Regions from separate parts of the Shewanella alkalitolerans genome, predicted to be linked through region 1. Evidence: predicted binding sites of a transcription regulator. Region 1 holds the regulator's gene; each other region holds the start of a gene.
What was found. The regulator LexA, encoded in region 1, represses DNA repair genes until DNA is damaged. The targets are predictions, from matches to a motif close to TACTGTATNNNNATACAGTA.
Positions count from the first base shown of each region.

Region 2: the regulator LexA is predicted to act here: its motif matches at 1,449-1,468, upstream of recA (recombinase RecA).
Region 3: the regulator LexA is predicted to act here: its motif matches at 2,387-2,406, upstream of dinG (ATP-dependent DNA helicase DinG).
Region 4: the regulator LexA is predicted to act here: its motif matches at 1,564-1,583, upstream of dinB (DNA polymerase IV).

Region 1 is NZ_CP080422.1:135,275-140,767, forward strand. Features, by position in the region: gene coxB (cytochrome c oxidase subunit II) at 1-1,521, opposite strand, end outside; gene K0J45_RS00630 (cell division inhibitor SulA) at 1,920-2,429, opposite strand; gene lexA (transcriptional repressor LexA) at 2,426-3,043, opposite strand; gene yrfG (GMP/IMP nucleotidase) at 3,140-3,814, opposite strand; gene nudE (ADP compounds hydrolase NudE) at 3,912-4,457, shown strand; gene cysQ (3'(2'),5'-bisphosphate nucleotidase CysQ) at 4,511-5,323, shown strand; gene K0J45_RS00655 (GNAT family N-acetyltransferase) at 5,316-5,493, shown strand, end outside.
Region 2 is NZ_CP080422.1:1,368,366-1,373,858, reverse strand. Features, by position in the region: gene recX (recombination regulator RecX) at 1-217, opposite strand, end outside; gene recA (recombinase RecA) at 280-1,341, opposite strand; gene mutS (DNA mismatch repair protein MutS) at 1,672-4,239, shown strand; gene rpoS (RNA polymerase sigma factor RpoS) at 4,523-5,493, opposite strand, start outside.
Region 3 is NZ_CP080422.1:2,897,989-2,903,481, reverse strand. Features, by position in the region: gene K0J45_RS12770 (sulfite exporter TauE/SafE family protein) at 1-252, opposite strand, end outside; gene dinG (ATP-dependent DNA helicase DinG) at 291-2,363, opposite strand; gene K0J45_RS12760 (DNA polymerase II) at 2,502-4,913, shown strand; gene K0J45_RS12755 (porin) at 5,147-5,493, shown strand, end outside.
Region 4 is NZ_CP080422.1:3,385,062-3,390,554, forward strand. Features, by position in the region: gene dinB (DNA polymerase IV) at 461-1,540, opposite strand; gene bfr (bacterioferritin) at 1,708-2,175, opposite strand; gene bfr (bacterioferritin) at 2,186-2,659, opposite strand; gene nqrM ((Na+)-NQR maturation NqrM) at 2,960-3,184, opposite strand; gene K0J45_RS14750 (FAD:protein FMN transferase) at 3,353-4,369, opposite strand; gene nqrF (NADH:ubiquinone reductase (Na(+)-transporting) subunit F) at 4,474-5,493, opposite strand, start outside.

The sequences.
Region 1 (5,493 bases):
TGTGTTGTTACCCCAGGCGTTACGCTCATAGGTGATCACAGAGGCGATTTCCTGTGGCGTTAACTGACTGGCGAAAGCCTGCATGGCGGTGCCAGGCTTACCGTGAAGCACTATGTCTAGGTGATTCTCAACTGGTCCTGTGGCGATGGCGCTGCCTTTTAGGGCGGGGAAGGCGCCGGGTAATCCCATGCCGGTGGCCTGATGACAGGCGGCGCAGTGGCCGAGATATACCCTTTCACCCTTGGCCATCAGCTCGTCCATGGTCAGATCGTCTAACACAGGTGCTTGAGATTCCTCGGCGGCGGAGCTTGCTGCCGCACTCGATTCGGCTGCCGGGGTAGGCACAGATTGAACCGCTTCGGCAGCTGTATCTGCTCCTGTATTAGCCCCGTTCGATGCGCCTGAGTTTGCCTGGTTGACATCGGCTGCCTGCACCGTATCGCCCGTGTCGTTACCCCAGGCGTTTCGCTCGAAGGTAACCACTGCGGCAATCTCTGTGGCGGTGAGCTGCTGGGCGAAGGCCTGCATCGCTGTGCCGGAGCGGCCGTGTAGCACCACATCTAGGTGATCGGCAACAGGGCCCTTGATGATTGGGCTGCCTATGAGTGACGGGAAGACGCCAGGTAAGCCGGCACCATTTGGCTGGTGGCAGGCGGCGCAGCGCGCCATATAGACCTGTTCGCCCTGAGCCATCAGCTCTTCTTTCGACAGGGTTTTCGACAGTGCGGCCTGCGCCTCGGCGGCGGCCGCGCTGGCCTGTGCCTCCTGCTCGACAATCCAGTTGTCGAAATCGGCCTCGGAAAGCACCTGCACTACGATCGGCATGAAGCCGTGATCCTTACCGCAAAGTTCGGCGCACTGGCCACGGTAGATGCCTGGCTTGTCGATGCGGGTCCAGGCCTCGTTGATAAAGCCGGGATTAGCATCCTTCTTCACTGCGAAGGCCGGCACCCACCAGGAGTGGATCACATCTTCCGAGGTCATCAGGAAGCGTATCTTACGATTAACCGGCAATACCAGTGGCTTGTCGACCTCAAGCAGATAGTGTTCGCCTTTGGTCTCCTTGCCCTCTATCTGTTCTCTGGGAGTCGCCAGCAGGCTGTAGTAGCTGATGTCTTGATCAAAATAGCTGTAGTGCCATTTCCATTGGGAGCCAGTGATCTTGATGGTGAGATCGGCATTGCTGGGATCTTCCATGGCGATGAGGGTCTTGGTGGCTGGGATGGCCATGAGGATCAAGATGACAAAGGGGACGAGCGTCCAGGCGATCTCTACCTTAGTGCTCTCATGAAAGTTTGCCGCGACGGCACCCTTAGAGCGCCTATGGTTGATGATGGCGTAGATCATCACCCCAAAGACGACTAGGCCTATGGCACAACAGATATAGAGAATCGTCATATGAAGGCTAAACACCTTATTGCTGATCTCTGTGACCCCTGATGTCATATTCAGGGGCATATCTGCTGCGAGTATGGTGGGCGTAAATAGCAACGCCAGCAAACAACACAACACTTGCTTCACTAGACTTCTCCTCTGTCAATTGCGAAGGCAACTACAAAGAAGAGCCACACAGTATGTCTCGGCTCTATGCAAACTCTTCAGTTCCCAAAAAAGCAACGATGACTTCAAAGTGCGTCGGTGGTGAATCTCTTGTTCTGCTGGTGGTGACCACGCTTGCACTTACGGCTGAATATATCAGACCAATTTCAGCTTCTGTGGGCGAGGTATTACAGGTTCATTTTCGCCGCTCAAGCCGACAACCAAATTGTGCGATATAACAAATAATCGTTGATATCTCTTACTAACTTAATGGCTGTTTAAATATTGATCAAGATCACTTTTATTTTATTTTGCTAAACAAAACAGACACAAAAACGCCCCTTGCGGGGCGTCTGTATGGAAAGGTAGAGCGCGGAATATCAGTGTATTGAACCGAACAGACTCAAGGTCTGGCCGCCGAGATCCTCTTGGGGAAAAGGGTTGGCAGGTAAGTGACCGTTCGCATCTTCGATCACCACTCCCAGGGCGCGGGTATTCTTGGCAACTATCTGTAGGCGACGACTGTCACGGGCATCCAGGGTTTGTGCCCAGCAGATCACCGCACTGGATGTACCACTTGTGAGGGCTTTTTCCATCGCCCACAGGGTTTCGACCTCATCTTTGCTGTGTACCAGTAGGATGCGATCCATACGCACACCGCCGTCGGCCAGCATCTGCTTGTAGCCTATGTTAGGTGGGCTGATCAACACCACCCATTGCCCCTGCTGACTGAGTCTGGCTAGCTCCGGGGTGAGGGCCTGCAGCTCTTGCTTGCCCTGGGTCGAACTTGCCGTAGTCGAGATAGTGTTGCCATCGCCGCGCTTTAGTGAGCTGTCGAGATCGACCCACAGCCCTGGATGGCGTGGCGCCATGCCCATTAGGTTGTTCATTGCCAGTCTCCATTTCGAATCACGCCGACGGCCAGGCCTTCGATGCTCAGGCTCTGGGTGGTGAGATCCACCACGATAGGGGAGTACTCTTCATTCTCAGCATGCAGGTAGACGGTACTGCCACGTTTCTCGAAGCGTTTAACCGTTACATCATCTTCCACGCGGGCCACGACTATCTGGCCGTTTCTTGCCTGTTCTACCTTATGTACCGCCAGTAGGTCGCCCTCGAGAATACCTATATCTTTCATACTGTCCCCCCTGACGCGCAGCAGAAAATCGGCGCTGGGGCGGAACATGCTAGGGTCAACCTGATAGTGTTGCTCCACATGCTCCTGGGCCAGGATGGGCTCACCGGCGGCTACCTGACCTATAAGGGGCAGGCCGAGATCTTCTGGCTCTTCCTCTTGGGTCAGCTTGATGCCACGTGAGGTGCCGGGCATGATTTCGATGCAGCCTTTCTTTGCCAGGGCCTTGAGGTGTTCCTCGGCGGCGTTGGCACTCTTAAAGCCTAATCGACGCGCAATCTCGGCACGGGTAGGCGGCATGCCCGTGTCGGCAATATTGCGTTTTATCAGATCTAAAATCTCGGCTTGTCTCGGGGTTAAGGGTCTCATGATTAATCCTGTCTTTCCATACAGTACCTGTCAGTATATACAGTATTTTATACAGTGCAAGTATTAACCAGATTTTCTCCCAATCCCATCAAGCGATTAGCCGAGTCTGGCCTTTTCAAGGGAGAGCAGCAGATGATGATAATCGTCGATGGCCGGGAAGTCGGCAAACTGTTTGTGAGGCTTCTGGCTGTCGGGATTCTTGATCCCCAGCTGGTAGCCGACGCCGGCCTGCTTGGCTGCCTGCAGTATGGGCTCGCTGTCGTCGATAAACAGGCAGCGGCTGGGATCCAGGGAATACTGATTAAACAGGTGGCGCCAAAATTGTGGGTGTTCCTTGGGATAGCCGGTGGCGTGACTCGAGAGCATCTCATCGAGCCCGTTAGCCAGATCTGTATGCTCGAGTTTCAGTGCCAGGCTGTGGGGATGGGCGTTGGTGACCAAGATGCGCCGCTTGCTGTGTCTGGCCAGTGCAGTGAGAAAGGGCATGCTGTCCTGACGCAGCTGGATCCTGTCCACCAGAGTGTGGTGCAAAGCCAGGATGTCTAAACCCAGCTCCTGTTGCCAATATTCCAGGCAATACCACTCCAGGGTGCCGAACACCTTGGCGTAGGCATCCTCCACCAGTTGTTGGGCGTCGGCCTTTGGGATCTGCCTTTGTTCACACAAGGCCTGAGGCACCAGGCTAAGCCAGAAATGGTTGTCGAAATGCAGATCCAACAGGGTGCCGTCCATATCCAGCAGCACGGTATCTATCTTATTCCAGGGAAACATAAAGCGAGTAAAAAAATTCCTTGGTTTGAGTTGTGGATTAGGCCCATCATAGTAAGATTGAGTGGTTAAGCAAACGCCATTTTTATCAGGAAGTTTCATGCCGGACAAAAAGCCGCAGATCCTACATGCCGAAGTTGTTGCCCAGAGCCGTCTGTTTCAGATAGAGCAGGTGCATTTAAAATTTTCGAACCAGGTTGAGCGCCAGTATGAGCGCATGAAGGGCAACGCCCGTGGCGCCGTGATGGTGGTGCCTGTGCATGGCGAGGAGCTATTGCTGGGACGCGAATATGCGGCGGGCACCCACAGCTATGAGCTGGGTTTCCCCAAGGGCCTGGTGGATCCCGGCGAGACCCATGCTGAGGCGGCCAACCGTGAGCTGCAGGAAGAGATAGGTTTTGGTGCGCGTAAGTTGACCCATCTGATGGAGTTGAGCCTGGCGCCAGGCTACTTTGCCAGCAAGATGCAGATCTTCGTCGCCGAAGATCTGTATGAGAGTCGATTGCAGGGTGACGAGCCCGAACCCATAGAGGTGGTACGCTGGCCATTGAGCCAGTGGTCTGAGCTGTTATTAGAAGATGATTTTTCCGAATCTCGAAGCGTTAGCGCCTTGTTTTTGGCACAGAAACATCTAAAACTAAAGTAGTTAAACCGAATTATCATATTAGGCATTGCCAGATGTAGGCTGTTGGAGTTGTGATGAAGCCAGAAGAGTATGTTGAGCAGGCGATTTCGATTGCCATCGAGGCGGGTGAGGCCATCAAAGGGATCTACCTCGAGGGCAGTTTTGACAAAGAGGTGAAATCCGACAATACCCCGGTAACCTCTGCCGATATCGCGGCCCACAAGATCATCTCTTCTCAGCTAAGCAGCCTTACCCCTGAGATCCCTGTCCTCTCTGAAGAAGATGCCGATATTCCTTTCTCCGAGCGCGCCGATTGGCAGCGTTACTGGTTGGTAGACCCTCTCGATGGCACGGGTGAGTTTATCGCCGGTAGCGGCGACTTCTCGGTGATCATCGCCCTGGTCGAGCACAATCGTCCCATCATGGGAATCGTCTATGTGCCCATGACGGGTGTGGTTTACTATGCCGTGGCAGGCCTGGGTGCCTACAAGCGTAGCAGCAAGGGCGAGGTGCGTATCGCCAGCAAGCAGCTGACCAAAGACGATGAGCCCTGCCTGCGTCTGGCGGTGAGCCGCCGTCAGGATCCTCAATCTGTGTTGAAGCTTTTCAATCATCCTAAGCACTGTGAACTCGTGGTGCTGGGCGGTGCGGCGCTAAAGAGCTGCCTGGTGGCAGAGGGCCGCGCCGACTGCTATGTGCGCATTGGCCCAACCGGCGAGTGGGACACAGGTGCGGCGCAGATCATCATCGAAGAGGCCGGTGGCCAGGTGATGGATCTCGAGTTGCAGCCGTTGAGCTACAACGAGCGCGAATCACTAGAGAACCCCAACTTCATCGTCGTGGGCTCGACTTACCTGCCATGGGATGAGCTGTTAACCGGTGAATAATCCTAATCTTATCAGTGTCGAGGCGGCTTGTAAGACTCAGCTGCCGGCGATCTATCGTCTCGAGCAGGGGCTCTTTGGCGACCATGCCTACCCGGATTTTTTCTTTCGTCAGAGCTTCGATTGCTGGCCGAGCGGGCTGCTTGTCGCCTGCGATAACGCTGAACGCCTGC
Region 2 (5,493 bases), 1.2 Mb from region 1:
TCTTGTTCTGACCATGGCCTTTAGCGATATGCGAGCGCAGCAAGAGCCCGGCAAACCTGGCATCATCGAGATATCCCTGGCTTTCACATTGACCAAGAACAGCCTCTATCTCACCATCTAGAAAGCCTTTCTGAGTCAGCTTACTCTTTATCTGATAGCGGGAATAATCGCGGCGAGCCAGGAGGCCCACCGCTACTTGCATCGCCGACATCGTCATTGAGAAACCATAGTCATTACAAAGCCAGAGTCTTAAGGCAAGGTTTAGTTGACTCGGCGAGCTTAAAATACTTCACCGGTTTCCAGGTCGACGTTCTCATCGCCTGTGGCCGACTGAGCCACCGCTTGACCACCGCCTAGCAACATGGCGCGTAGCGCCTGGTCGATTTCGGCGCCAATCTCTGGGTTCTCTACCAGGTATTTACCGGCATTGGCACGGCCCTGGCCAATCTTGTCACCCTTGTAGCTGTACCAAGCGCCTGACTTTTCAATCAGCTTGTGCATCACGCCAAGGTCTACCAACTCACCGGTACGGTTAATGCCTTCACCATAAAGGATCTGGAACTCTGCCTGTTTGAATGGCGCGGCAATCTTGTTCTTCACCACCTTAACGCGAGTCTCGTTACCAATGACCTCTTCACGGTCCTTGATGGCGCCGGTGCGGCGAATATCCAGACGAACAGAGGCGTAAAACTTAAGCGCGTTACCACCGGTAGTAGTCTCAGGGTTACCGAACATCACGCCTATCTTCATACGGATCTGGTTGATGAAGATCAGCAAGGTGTTAGATTGCTTGAGGTTACCCGCTAGCTTACGCATCGCCTGACTCATCATACGCGCCGCAAGACCCATGTGAGAATCACCGATCTCACCCTCAATTTCCGCCTTAGGCGTCAGAGCGGCAACCGAGTCGACGATGATCACGTCGACGGCACCAGAGCGAGTCAGGGCGTCACAGATCTCAAGCGCCTGCTCACCGGTATCTGGCTGAGAACACAGCAGGTTATCGATATCCACACCGAGTTTTTGTGCATAGATAGGATCCAGTGCGTGCTCGGCGTCGATGAAGGCACAAACCTTACCTTCACGCTGGGCAGCGGCAATCACTTCCAGAGTCAGGGTGGTCTTACCCGAAGATTCAGGACCATAGATCTCAACGATACGACCCAGTGGCAGGCCGCCTGCGCCCAATGCAACGTCAAGCGACAGAGAACCCGTTGAGATAGTCTCAACATCCATAGAGCGGTTTTCACCTAGCTTCATGATAGAGCCTTTACCAAACTGCTTCTCAATCTGGCCAAGGACCGCACTCAGGGCTTTCTCTTTATTCGCATCAATCTTCATTCTGCTTTCCTCTCAATCACAGACGCTGCGCTGTGGGGTATCCGTTAAGTTAAAGCCCGCAGACGGTTTCTGCATCGCTTTAGGCTGTCTCAATATGCAACCTAGTATACTGTACAATCATACAGTATCAAGTACTGTATGCGATTATTTTTATCCGGCCTTAACCAAAGTCGGCTTACCAGCCCCAGTCGCATTAGCACTAAATTTATCCAAACAGACAGGATAAATGCGCAACCGCCATCAATTTATTGTTAGTATTGTGGCCATTCATTCTGTGCTGGCCGCAGGGCTATGACAGACATTTTTGTAGCAGGATACCTTGGTTAATTCATGAACGCCGTCGATACTCAACATCTTGAAAAGCACACCCCCATGATGCGTCAATATCTGACGCTGAAAGCCGAAACACCCGATATGTTGCTTTTTTATCGTATGGGAGATTTTTACGAGCTCTTCTACGACGATGCTAAGCGGGCCTCAGAGTTGCTGGGGATCTCCTTGACCGCTCGCGGCAAGAGTGGAGGCGATCCTATCCCCATGGCAGGCATCCCCTACCATGCAGTAGAAGGCTATCTTGCTAAACTGGTGCAGCTCAGGGTATCTGTAGCCATCTGCGAGCAGATAGGCGATCCGGCCACCACCAAGGGGCCGGTAGAACGTAAGATTGTTCGCATCGTCACCCCGGGTACACTCACTGATGAGGCCCTGCTGCAGGAGCGGCAAGACAACCTGCTGGCCGCCGTCTATCACGGCAAGGTGGGTTTTGGTTACGCGACCCTGGATGTCTCGTCCGGACGCTTCGTGGTCACCGAACTTGCCAGCAAAGAGGCGCTGGAAGCCGAGCTGCAACGCACCAATCCAGCGGAGCTACTCTACAGCGAAGATTTCAGCGAGCCGGCTTTGATCGCCTCGCTGTCGGGTAAGCGTCGCCGTCCCGAATGGGAGTTCGACTACGACACCAGCTACAAGCTGCTGCTGGAACAGTTCGGCACCAAAGATCTCTATGGCTTTGGCCTGGGGGAAGTCAGGCTATCGCTACAGGCGGCCGGCTGTCTTATCCAGTATGTGAAAGATACCCAGCGTACCGCCCTGCCCCATATCAACGCCATCACCCGCTTCAATCAGTGCGACAGCATAGTGCTGGACGCGGCCACCCGTAAGAATCTGGAGCTAACCCGCAACCTGCAAGGCGGCAGCGACAACACCCTGGCCTCGGTACTGGATAACACGGCGACCCCTATGGGTAGCCGTATGTTGCAGCGCTGGATCCATGAGCCGCTGCGCAACCACAACATCATCCGCGCCCGTCATGACGCCATAGACGAGCTGCTGGACAACGGCTATCACGAGAACCTGCATGAGCAGCTAAAAGCCCTGGGCGACATAGAACGTATCACGGCGCGTCTGGCTATTCGTAGTGCCCGCCCGCGTGACTTTGCCCGGCTGCGTCAGGCCCTGACCCTGCTGCCCGAGATACAGCAGCAGCTGGCTGACTGCAACAGCCCGCACCTCAAGGCGCTCTCGAGTCACCTGGGCGACTTCCCCGAGGAGCATGCCCTGCTCAGCCGCGCTATCGTCGATAATCCACCTATGCTGATCCGCGACGGCGGCGTGATCAAAGAGGGCTATCACAGCGAGCTGGATGAATGGCGAAGACTCAGTCAGGGCGCGACCGACTACCTCGCCGAGCTAGAAGCCCGGGAGAAGGCTGCCACCGGCGCCTCGACCCTCAAGGTGGGCTACAACCGGGTGCATGGTTACTACATAGAAGTGAGCCGCCGCGAGTCGGATCTGGTGCCTATGAGCTACCAGCGCAGACAAACCCTTAAGAACACCGAACGTTACATAGTCGCCGAGCTTAAAGAGCATGAGGAGAAGGTACTCTCAAGTCAAGGCAAGGCGCTGGCGTTAGAGAAACAGCTGTGGGAAGAACTGTTCGATCTATTAATGCCGCGCCTGCACGAGCTACAGGCTTTTGCCCGCGCGGCCGCCGAGCTTGACGTGATCACCAACTTTGCCGAGCGCGCCGAGCAGCTTGACTATCACAGACCAGAACTCACGGCCCAGAGTGGCATACATATCGAGGCGGGAAGACATCCGGTAGTTGAGCGCGTCAGTCAGACGCCATTTATCGCCAACCCTGTCAGCCTCAACCCGGCAAGACGCATGCTAATCGTCACAGGTCCTAACATGGGCGGTAAGTCGACCTATATGCGTCAAGTGGCACTAATCACCCTTATGGCCCATATAGGTAGCTTCGTGCCAGCCCAGAAGGCCGCCATCGGCCCTGTGGATCGTATCTTTACCCGCATCGGCGCCGCGGACGATCTGGCCTCAGGCCGCTCGACCTTCATGGTGGAGATGACGGAAACCGCCAACATACTGCATAACGCCACGCCAGAGAGCCTGGTGCTGATGGATGAGATTGGCCGAGGCACCTCGACCTATGATGGCTTGTCGCTGGCCTGGTCCGCCGCCGAACATCTGGCGCAGAACTTAAAGTCTATGACTCTATTTGCCACCCATTATTTCGAGCTTACCCAACTGCCGGATCAGATGGAGAATGTGGCTAACGTGCACCTTGATGCCATAGAACACGACGACACCATCGCCTTCATGCACGCGGTGCAGGAAGGTGCGGCGAGTAAGAGTTATGGCCTTCAGGTCGCGGCGCTGGCTGGTGTTCCGGCCAAGGTGGTGCAGGCCGCCAAACACAAGCTGCATCATCTTGAGAGCAGGGATAGAGAGGAGGGACTCCCTGAACTGAGGCAGGCCCAGCTGAGTCTGGCCATGCCGGAGACCTCAAAGGCACTGGACAGGCTAGATACCATAGATCCCGACAGCCTGACGCCCAGACAGGCGCTGGATCTCCTCTACGAACTCAAGCAGCTACGCTAAGCTTTCAAGCACTTATACGCTAAGCTATTTGAGCACTTAAAAGTAGCTAGAGCTAAAGCGAGTTACAAAATCTAGACAGCAAAAAAGCGCACCATTTTGGATGCGCTTTTTTTAATTCTGGGGTCGGCCCTTCAAGACACAGGTTTACACCTTAAGGTAACTACCGCTTGTTTCTCCATAAGACGCTAGCATTGCTTATCCACCTTTCAGTCTCTACCGACCGCTCACAAAGGCGATAACAAGAAAGCCACGGCAAACCTTTAGCCTACACCCCGATACACTTTTACACTCTGAAGATAGCTTCTACCGATAATCCTTGAGCACTGAGCAGATCTCGAAGCCGCTTCAGGGCTTCCACCTGAATTTGGCGTACTCTCTCTCGGGTCAAGCCTATCTCTTTACCGACATTTTCCAGGGTCGATGGCTCATAGCCAAGCAGACCGAAACGACGGGCAAGTACTTCTCTCTGCTTACTGTTCAGCTCGTCGAGCCAGCGCACAACAGACTTAGACATATCGTCGTCTTGCACCTTGTAATCCGGGCCTACACAATCGTCGTCGGCTAATACATCCAGCAGCGCCTTGTCGTTGTCGCCACCCAGTGGGGTATCGACCGAGGTGATACGCTCGTTAAGCTTGAGCATCTTACTGACATCGCTACTTGGCAGGTCTAACTGCTCGGCGATCTCTTCTGCGGTTGGCTCATGATCTAGCTTGTGCGCGAGTTCCCTGGCGGTACGAAGGTAAACATTGAGCTCCTTCACCACATGAATAGGCAGGCGAATGGTACGGGTTTGGTTCATGATGGCACGTTCTATGGTCTGGCGGATCCACCAGGTGGCATAGGTTGAGAAACGGAAGCCGCGTTCGGGATCGAACTTTTCGACGGCGCGGATCAAACCTAAGTTACCTTCTTCAATAAGATCCAGTAAGGCTAAACCACGATTGTTATAACGACGTGCAATTTTTACGACGAGTCTGAGATTACTCTCAATCATACGGTTGCGAGATTTTTCACAGCCTTTTAAGGCCTTACGTGAGAAATAAACCTCCTCTTCCGCACTCAATAGGGGGGAAAATCCAATTTCACTTAAATACAGCTGAGTGGCATCTAAGTTCTTTTGTAAGTCATCTTGTACTTGCTGTTCTAGTTCTGCGTCTTTCAAAACCTCCTTGCTGTTGGTCACTGATAGATCAGACTCATTCTTAGACAAGTCCACTAAGGGCTCCGCCACGGCGGTAGATTGTTTACGAC
Region 3 (5,493 bases), 1.8 Mb from region 1:
GGCAATGGAGGCGTGATACCAAAATCTGGGGGTGAAAAACTGCTTGCGATAGTAGGTGAAGGCCGCCATGGAGGAGCCGAAGCTGGCCGCCAACTTGTTAGTGCCCAGTGCCGTATGGGGTGGAATGCCTATGGTGAGCAGGGCCGGGATCGACAGCAGGCCACCGCCACCGGCGACGGCATCGATAAAACCTGCGATAAAGCCGGTCGCAGCCAGAATCGCCCAGCTACCTGGGTCGAGTAATAGATCCAATGGTTATCCTATTCGGTTGCTTTCTATTAGATTGCTTTCTATTCAATGACTTGACGAAAGGGAGGCAGGGCATCCAGTAGGGATTTGCCGTAGCGTTTGGTCACTAAACGGCGATCCAATATGGTGATTCTGCCATAATCCTCTTCTTTACGCAGTAATCTACCACAACTTTGGATCAGTTTACGCGAAGCATCTGGGATCGTCAGCTGTAAGAAGGGATTTCCTCCCTTTGCCTTAATGTATTCCGCGTGTGCCTGTTCCACCGGTGAGGTGGGCACGGCAAAGGGCAGTTTTGTGATGATCAGGTTCGTCAGATAGTCGCCGGGAAGGTCGAGACCCTCAGAAAAACTGCCGGTACCGAAGATGATGCTGACTTCGCCGTTATCGCAGCGCTGCTTATGATCTTGCAGCAGCTGCTGACGGGAGGCTTCCCCTTGGATAAGCAGCGGCGACTTAATCTTGCTTCTGACCAGATCGGCCACCTTCTCCATCTGCCAGTAGGAGGCAAACAGCACTAGGGTTGCCATCTCACCATCGATTAGCGTGAGGATCTGTTCCGCCAGCTCGTCGGTATAGCGATCGTCCGTGGGTTCGGTGCGCATCTTGGGCAGATACAGGGTGGCGTTCTGCTGGAAATCAAACGGACTGTCCATGGCCAGATAGCGACTGCCATCGTTGATGGAGAGTCCTACCTGATGGGTAAAGTGGTTGAAGTTATTCAGTGCCCTCAGTGTCGCGCTACAGAGCACCACGCCGGCGGCCTTCTCCCACAGCAGGGTTTCGAGCATATATCCCACCTCGATCGGCGAGACGTTAAACAGATAGTCGCTCTGTTTGCCCACCAGATGCTCGACCCAGCGGGCCATGGGCGCGCCTTTGGCGCTGTCTTCCTTGGCCATCATCTTCCACAGCTTCTGCAGATTCTCCAGGCGCTGTAACATGAAGCCCGTTTCACTCAGTAGCTGCTCAGATTGATGCTTAGGTAGCTCGCCATCCTTAATCGCCTCGTTGAGCAGCACCAGCATCTTGTTGAATTGCTTGAGCGCGCTGCTCGATGCCGTGGCCAGGTTTTCCGCCAGCATGGTCAAGGCCGCCGGCAGCTTGCCGTGTTCGAAGCGGATGCGCCGCTCCGGGTTATCAAATTTGGCCGCCTGGCCGTCGCAATATTGGGCGACGCTGGTGAGTAGGCTGGTGAGATCGTTGATGTGATCTAGCATGGCCTGGGCTGGGGCTATGATGTTGTTGCTCTTGAGCTGGTTCTGCAGCTTGGCGCTGGTCTTACCGACCTTTTCAAGCCAGTCGATGGCGCCCCTGAGGGTTGCCTGGGCGCTGGAGAAGTCTCTGGCCACTATCGGCAGGTGATGGGCCTCGTCAATCACATAATAGAGCTCTTCCGGATCTGGCAGAATCACCCCGCCGCCCAGTTCGAGATCGGCAAACAGCAGGCTATGGTTGGCAATTAGCACATCCCAGGTGTCCACGTCTTCACGGGCCTTATGAAAGGGGCAGTGTCTGTGGCTGGCGAGCTGTCTGTGGCAGCTGTGTTTATCGCAGGCGATCTGCTGCCACAGGTGATCGGGCAGCTGCTGAGACAGTGTGTCTCGCTCGCCGTTCCAGCGTCCTTCGTGAAAGTCTTTCAGCAGGCCTTGTAAGAGCTCGACCTGGCTATGATCAGGTTTTGTCTGCCACATGGCCATCTGAGTGCCGTCATCGCCGCCGATCAGCATCTCAAGCTTAGAGAGACAGACATAGCGCTGACGCCCCTTTACCAGGCCGAAGGTGAAATTAAGCCCTGATTGCTTGGAGAAGAAGGGAAGGTCCTTGTTGAGCAGCTGCTCCTGCAGGGCTACCGTGGCGGTGGCGATACAGACCTTCTTCTTGCTCGCCAACGCCAGTGGAATCGAACCTAAGATATAAGCCAGCGACTTACCTATGCCTGTGCCCGCCTCGACCACTATGATGCGTCTATGCTTGTCATATTCACCGGCGAGTGTCTTGGAGATCTCGGCGACGATATAATTTTGTTCCCGACGCGATCTAAAGTTAGGCAGGGCGGCGGCAATCTCTTTGTAAATCGTTCGGATCTGGGTTTTAACGTCGGCAGATAACATGAAGGCTTAGTGCTGGCAAATAATGCTGTACATAATAACAGTGATTACATAGCCTAAGAAGAGTAGAAGTAAGGAATTCACGACTTATTTGTTGTCGTGTCACCTAATGTGTTGAAATTAATTGGATAATAGCCAGGCTTGCATGATTTAAACACCCCGCTGGTGAGCGTAAAAGGGCGGATCTTAACCCGTCACCACCAAGGCAGCGAATTACACTATTACCTTAGTACGGCCGAAGGGCCAGCTCGGGTCATAGTGCCCAATGGCGAGCGCATCTGTTTTTGTCGCACTCAGGATGAATTGAACCTGCTCGGCGGCAACCATGAGAGTGGGGTACGCAGCGAAGCGCTTAACCTGACCACCTTCGACGATGAGCCGGTCAGCGCCCTCTATTTCGCTAATAATCAAAGTTTTCGTCATCTAAGCCGTATCGCCACCGATAAGGGGATCTCTCTTTACGAGTCTGAGCTGAGGGCCGAGCAGCGTTATCTTATCGAGCGTTACATCGCCTTAGACGTGGAGTTTATCGGCCGCTGGCAAAGCCAGGCACAAGACACGCCCACGCTCATCGCCGAGCGGGCAAGACGCTGTGAGCTCGATGTTAATCGAGAAGTTAAGCTGGCTGTGGTCTCGCTGGATTTCGAATGCGCCATGGATGGTGAGCTTTTTAGCGTCGGGCTGTACGGCCAATCGGCCAGCGGCGAGCCCTATCAGCAGGTGATCATGGTGGGGGAGGCGTGTGAGTCGCCGCCTGAGTATCTAGAGCTTGTGCCCAATGAGGCTGCGCTGATTAAGGCGCTGCTCGCCTGGTTTAAGCTGCATGATCCCGACATCATTATAGGTTGGGCGGTAGTGACCTTCGACCTGGCGCTCCTGTATCGCAGGGCCAAGGCGCTCAATATTCCGCTGACGCTTGGCAGGCTAGGCACTCAGCTTTCTTGGCGGGTCGATAACAAATATCGACCGGAGACCTTAATCTTGCCTGGCCGTGTGGTGCTCGATGGCATCGACTGGCTCAAGGCGGCCTTCTATCAGTTTGACAGTTTTAGTCTGGAATCTGTCGCCAGAGAGTTACTCGGTGAGGGGAAGGCGATTCATAACGTCAGTCACCGCGCCGAGGAGATAGCGACCCTGTTTCGTGAGGACAAGGCGGCGCTGGCCCACTACAATATTACCGATTGCCGCCTGGTGTGGGAGATCTTTGCCAAAACCGATCTGCTGGCCTTTGTGATGGAGCGCTCGCGTCTAACCGGCTTAGAGCTTGGCCGGGTCGGCGCCTCAGTGGCGGCGTTTAATAATCTTTATCTGCCCCATCTGCACCGCGCCGGCTATGTCGCCCCCAGCGTGCCGGTCAGCGATGGCATAGAGAGCCCAGGCGGCTATGTGATGGACTCTAAACCCGGGCTCTATCAACATATATTGGTGCTCGATTTTAAGAGCCTATACCCCTCGATCATCAGGACGTTTCTAATTGACCCCAAGGGGCTGGTGGAAGGATTAAAAGAAGGGGCTAACGCTGGGGTAAGGGGAGCAAGTGAAGGCAATGATACTGTGCCAGGCTTTTTGGGCGCCCAGTTTAGCCGCAATTCTCCTATTCTGCCCGAGCTTATCGCCAGCCTGTCGGCTAAGCGAGAAGAAGCCAAGCGCGAAGCCAACGCCCCCCTGTCGCAGGCGATAAAGATCATCATGAACTCCCTGTACGGCGTGCTGGGGTCTCGCGGCTGTGTGTTTCACGATGCGCGCCTGGCAAGCTCAATTACCCTTAGGGGTCATGAGATCATGAAGCAGACCAAGCAATGGATTGAGGCGCTGGGCTTGACCGTTATCTATGGCGATACCGACTCTACCTTCGTGCATATCTCCTCGCCCGAGTGCGTCGGTGATATCGATGCCTTTGCCAGGGAGCTGGTCGCATCGATCAACGAGAAATGGCGACTCAAGCTCAAGCAGGAGTTTCAGTTAGATTGTTACCTCGAGCTTGAATATGAGCGACATTTCGAGCAGTTCTTCATGCCGACACTGCGTGGCTCTACCGAAGGCTCCAAGAAGCGTTATGTGGGCGCCTATCGTCAGGAAGACCAAAGCCTCAAGCTGGTGTTCAAGGGGATGGAGCAGGTGAGGAGTGACTGGAGCCCCTTGGCGAGGGAGGTGCAGGCAGAACTCTATTATCGACTGTTTGCCAAGCAGGATGTGCTCGGCTATTTAAAACAAATTGTGGATGCGCTGCAGCAGGGAGAGCTGGACGACAAGCTGATCTTCTCTAAACGCCTTAGGCGCAACATCGAAGACTATACCGCCAAATCATCACCCCATGTGAAGGCGGCGACCCTCTGGTGCCAGCGAAGTGGCGATGACAGTCATGGTAAGCGTGGCGAAAAGATAAGCTACCTGATGACGCAAAATGGCGCCGAACCTGTGCAGCATCTACTCGGAAAGATCGATTATCAGTACTATCTGGATAAACAGATCGCACCCATTTCTGATCCCATACTTTCAATTTTAAACACTAGTTTCAATAATCTTGTGGCCAAGCAAATGTCGTTAATTTAGTTGTTTTCTGGTTGTTGAGATAGTGATGAGTTGTTAACGTTTGGTGTAAAGTCTGAGTTTTCTGGAATTCTTTAGTTAACTTGGTGAAAAATAGCGCCGTTATTGTGATATTCGTCTTTGAGGGAATGCTAATCTTTTGCTAGTCTTTAGCTGAAATTGGAACGAAATAAAACAACGGAATGTCGCACAATAAGATAAAGCAAACTGAACATAACAAAAGGTTAGACTAACAGATGAAGAAGAGTGTAATAGCAACAGCGTTAGCGGCTGTCATTTTTGTCCCCGCTGCATCCGCTATCGAAATCTATAAAGACGATAAAAATGCGGTAGAAATTGGTGGTTTTATTGATGCCCGTGTTATTAACACTCAAGGTTCAACTGAAGTGGTTAACGGTGCGTCACGGATCAATTTTGGTTTCACCCGCGAGATGAGCGACGGCTGGAAGGCGTTCACTAAGCTGGAGTGGGGTGTTAACCCATTCGGTAACAGCGAAATCGTTTACAGCAGTGAGAGTAACTTCGAATCTAAGAGCGGTGACTTTCTTAACAATCGTCTCGGTTATGTCGGTATCGCCCATGA
Region 4 (5,493 bases), 1.3 Mb from region 1:
AGAGAGGAAAACAGGTTCATAGATGGCCCAAACTAACAAGCTCATCGGAGCTGTTACAAAGAGTTAAAGCCAATTCGCGCCAAACCATTGGAAATAAAAAGGTCAAATCGAAGAGATAGAAGATACAGGTGTAAGCAGGCTTTTGACCCTCGGCGACAGGACGTCGCCGCGGAGCGTATAGGGACATATTCAAATAACATCCGTGTTTAAATGCCAGTTCGGCATCCATGCCTCTCGTTCGCGAGCGCGAAGCTGCGCTTCACTCACCGTGTCAAAAGTGTGCTTGCACATACGTCGTTCCTTCACATCCATGTGATCACGACATTGGTACCTCCATGTACTGCACCCGCCGGGCAGGCGTTAGGTTGCCATGAAGGGTAAAGCTTCAAATATCTAACCTGGCGCAATAACCGTCCAAACTACGAGCCAAATTAGGTTAATAGGGTTAATAGGGTTAACGCTAAAACCCGAGATCCATCTGCGCCCCATGCTCCTCCTCATCCAGCCCGGCCCCCACAGCCTCGCTCTCGAGCCCGACCGATACACCCAGCAGGCGAATGCCTCTACCCGCCCGGCGCTCTAGTGCCTGTTTAAGCAGATCGTAAAACAGCTTCACCGAGACCTCGTCGCTGCGCTGCTCTATGGTGGTCTGTTTGAAGTCGTCAAACTTGAGCTTAACCACCTGCTTGTGAATGCGGCGCGACTTGGCACTGCGACTGATGCGCCCGGACAGCTCCTGGATCAGCTGAGGCATCACCGCCTGACACTGCTCATAGGTGTAGATATCTTTGGCGAGCGTGGTCTCGACGCCGACAGACTTACGTTCCCTGTGGGGCGAGATGCCGCGGGGGTCTATCCCCTGCGCCCTGTCATAGAGCACGCCGCCAAACTTACCGAAGCGCTCCATCAGGCTCTGACGGCTACAGGCCTGCACATCGGCGCAGGTAATCAGCCCCATGGTTTCCAGCTTAGCCGCGGTCACCTTACCGACACCGGGGATCTTAATCAGCGCCAGTGTCTTCACAAACTCGGGGATCATCTGCGGAGTGATCACATACTGGCCGTTGGGCTTATTGAGATCCGAGGCTATCTTGGCCAGAAACTTCACCGGCGCAATACCTGCAGAGGCGGTAAGCCCGGTCACCTCGAAGATCTCCCGGCGAATCGCCTCGGCGATCAATGTGGCCGAGCCCTGATGCTGAGTGCAGTCACTGACATCCAGATAGGCTTCATCCAGGGAGAGCGGCTCGATCAGCTCAGTGTAGCGGGCAAACACCTCACGGATCTGCGCCGACACCTCCTTGTAGACAGACATGCGTCCGGGCACCAGGATGAGATCCGGGCAGAGCTTGAGGGCATAGGCGGAGGCCATGGCCGAGCGCACGCCAAACTTGCGCGCCTCGTAGTTACAGGTGCTGATGACGCCGCGGCGATCGCTGCGTCCGCCGACGGCAATTGGCTTGCCTCTGAGCTCGGGAAAATCACGCATCTCGACCGCCGCAAAGAAGCAGTCCATGTCTACATGAATAATCTTTTTCACCTTAATACCTCCACCGCCAAGAATACTGTACATTTAAACAGTATTCAATCACTTCGCGATGAACGACAGCTATGCGCCAGACGACGGGCAGCAAAAAGCCACCCTAGGGTGGCTTTATCTCTGTTTCGTGGCGCCGAATGGCTAATGCATTATATCGGCTCAGTCTATTACATTTTAGACTGGAGGTAGTTCTGCAGACCTATCTTGTCGATGAGGCCCAGCTGCTTCTCAAGCCAGTACATGTGATCAGACTCTGTCTCTTCCAGCAAGACCTCTAACAGCTCGCGGGAGACGTAATCCTGCTTTTCCTCGCACAGGGCGATGGCTTCACGCAGGTTGGCCGCCACCTGATACTCATAGTTGAGATCACTTTGCAGCATCTCCTGGGGATCTTTACCTATGTTCAGCGCCTCGCGGCTGGCGACATCCGGGGTGCCCTCGAGGAACAGAATCCGCTGCACCAGCTTCTTGGCGTGTTCGCGCTCATCGTCAGACTCGTGAGAGATCCGCTCGTGCAGCTCATTAAGTCCCCAGTCTTCGTACATCAAGCCGTGGACAAAGTATTGATCCATCGCCGACAACTCACCGGTGAGCAGCTTGTTGAGGGTGTCGATCACTTCCTGATTGCCTTTCATGCTTCTCTCCCTATTCAGATTCCATCTGCGACTGCAGGTAATTTTGAATGCCCGTCATCTTAATCAGATCTTGCTGCGCCTCGATCCAGTCCAGATACTCCTCCTCATCTTCGAGCAGATCTTCGAGGATCTCGCGGCTCACATAGTCTCGCTCCGTCTCACACAGGGCGATCACGCTGCGCAGCTCGACCAGCTGCTCTTCGAGCATGGTCTTGTCGCACTGCAACATCTCTTCCGGGTTCTCACCTATGCGCAGCTTCTCGAGCTGTTGCAGATTAGGCAGGCCTTCGAGAAACAGCACCCGCTCGATCAACTTGTCGGCATGCTTCATATCTTTGATCGACTTCTTGTAGCACTTCTCATTGAGCTCTTCCAGACCCCAATTTTTGTACATGCGTGCGTGCAAGAAGTACTGGTTGATGGCCGTCAATTCGAAGGTCAGTATCTTGTTTAACTGACGAATGACGTTCGGATGACCCTTCATTTGATCTCCTTAGTAAGATTTGATCTAAATCAATATTTAAGCCTAGAGCAATTTTCACTCAATTACAAATAAACATTAAGTTTCAATCAGTTATCAAAGAAAATCGTTCTCATTCGCGCTTTGATTACCAAGGCGATTAAAGATAATGAATCCAGAGTGTTAAGGCCGACAGTAAGCACAAGGCGCTAAGGAAGAGATGAGTCTAGGTGGAGGCGAGTCTAAGTGAAGAGTAATGAAAAACAGGGGTAACAAAAAAGGCCCCGAATGGGACCTTTAATAATGACGCCTCACAGGCGCGGGCTAGATGATGCGATCTTTGGCCAGCTTCTCGCGACGGGCCTCTTCTTCGGCCATCTTCGCCTTACGCTTATCGCATGGGTCGTCACAGTCACAGGCCTTCTCGATACCCAGGGCACCCAGACCACCGCAGCTGCCGGCAACCGCCTTCTGCTTCACCAGGTAGCCGATAGACATAAGAACGAAAAACAGTAGTAATACCACAAAAGCCGCTAAAAAAGTGCTCATCACTGACTCCAGATACACATAAGTGGCTGTTTCGCTTATGTGTCTAACCATTCGCTAACTAGTCGACTAGCTCGTTGGCAAGCTAATCAACCGACATGCAAGACTGCATTTAAGAGTGCGCCTAGCCACTATATTGAGCGGGCCGGCGCACCGATGGACGCTATTCTATCACAAACCCACGTAGGGCTTAAAGGCATCGCTATAGTAGACCTTGAAACCTTGCGCTTGCTTCTCGATCAACATGATGGCCAGATGCTCACGTTCGGCCAGTGCCAGCGAGGCCTCTGTGCCCAGCACCATCATGGCGGTGGCGTAACCGTCGGCAATCATGCTCTCCTTGGCCAGCACGGTCACAGAGGCAAGCTTATGGTCGATCGGGTAGCCGTTGCGCGGATCGATAATATGAGTGAAGCGTTGCCCCTCCTCCTCATAGTAGTTGCGATAGTCGCCCGAAGTCGCCATGGCGATGTTGCCAGGCTCCAGCAGCTGCTGCACCACGCGCTCATCCTCATCGGGCTGTTCTATGGCGATCACCCAAGGGCTGTCGTCGGCCTTGACGCCGAAGAGGCTGATCTCGCCGCCTATCTCCACCAGATAACCTTTAGGGTGATACTTGCTCAGCAGCTTAGCCACCTTGTCGACCCCAAAGCCTTTGGCGATGGAAGAAAGGTCGACATACAGGGCAGGATTGGTCTTGCTCAGCTTAAGGCCATCGACCTTAAGATACTCGATACCCGTCTTGGCCTTGGTTTCGGCAATCAACTCGGCGCTTGGCACGCGAGTCGGACGCTTGTCGGGACCGAAGCCCCAGAGGTTTACCAGCGGCCCCAGGGTGATATCCAGGGCGCCATCTGTCTTGCGATAGAGGTCGATACCCGTCTGCACTACCTTGGCCGTGTCTGGCGATACCGTCAGGCTAGATTCGAGCGTCATCTGATTGAAGCGCGACAGCTCTGAGTCTTTGCGATAGGTGGACATCTGATCGTTCACCTGCTCCAGCGCCAGGTCGATCTCCGCCTGCAGCAGCTGCTCGTCGGGCATCTGCTTGTCGCCGACAAATTTGATGTGGTAGGTGGTGCCCATGGTCTGCCCAGACATGGAGATCATCTTGACAGGTTGGCTACAGGCCGAAATAAAAAAGGCTAGTCCCGCCAGGACTAACCCCTTGATAAAGGTCTTATACATATTGACCATTGTCCTTAATGATAACCCGGTAACACACTCCCTAAGGGCCTTTGGCGCCTTAGGGAGCACGATAATCACGGCAATAATATCACAAGAATGATTGCTTAGCCGCCGAAGTCATCCAGCAGGATGTTTTCATCTTCAACGCCAAGATCTTTAAGCATACCGATAACCGCCGCGTTCATCATTGGAGGTCCACACATGTAGAACTCACAATCTTCTGGCGCGTCGTGGTCACGTAGGTAGTTTTCATACAATACGTTGTGGATGAAGCCTGTGTAACCATCCCAGTTATCTTCGGGTTGTGGATCAGACAGGGCCACGTGCCATACGAAGTTATCGTTCTCAGCCGCCAGGCCGTCGAAGTCTTCAACGTAGAACATCTCACGCTTAGAACGCGCACCGTACCAGAAGCTCATCTTACGCTTAGACTTAAGACGCTTGAGCTGGTCGAAGATGTGTGAACGCATTGGTGCCATACCTGCACCACCACCGATGAATACCATCTCGGCATCGGTATCTTTCGCGAAGAATTCACCGAATGGACCAGAGATAGTCACCTTGTCGCCCGCCTTCAGGCTCCAGATGTATGAAGACATCTTACCGCAAGGCAGTGACAGGTTACGTGGAGGCGGTGTCGCGATACGTACGTTCAGCATGATGATACCTTCCTCTTCAGGATAGTTCGCCATTGAGTACGCACGGATTGTCTCTTCGTCAACCTTAGACTCTAGCTTGAAGAAGCCAAAGTGCTCCCAGTCACCACGGTATTCTGCTGGTACGTCGAAATCGGCGTACTTAACATGGTGCGCAGGCGCTTCGATCTGGATGTAACCACCGGCACGGAAAGGCACAGACTCGCCATCAGGGATAGCCAGCTTAAGCTCTTTAATGAAGGTCGCCTTGTTATCGTTAGAGATAACTTCACATTCCCACTTCTTGATACCGAAGATCTCTTCTTCCAGTTCGATCTCCATATCTGACTTAACGTTCACCTGACAAGAGAGACGACAACCGTTACGGGCATCGCCCTTTGAGATATGGTCGAGTTCTGTTGGCAGAATATCACCGCCGCCAGACTTAACGATCACCTTACACTGGCCACAAGAACCACCGCCACCACA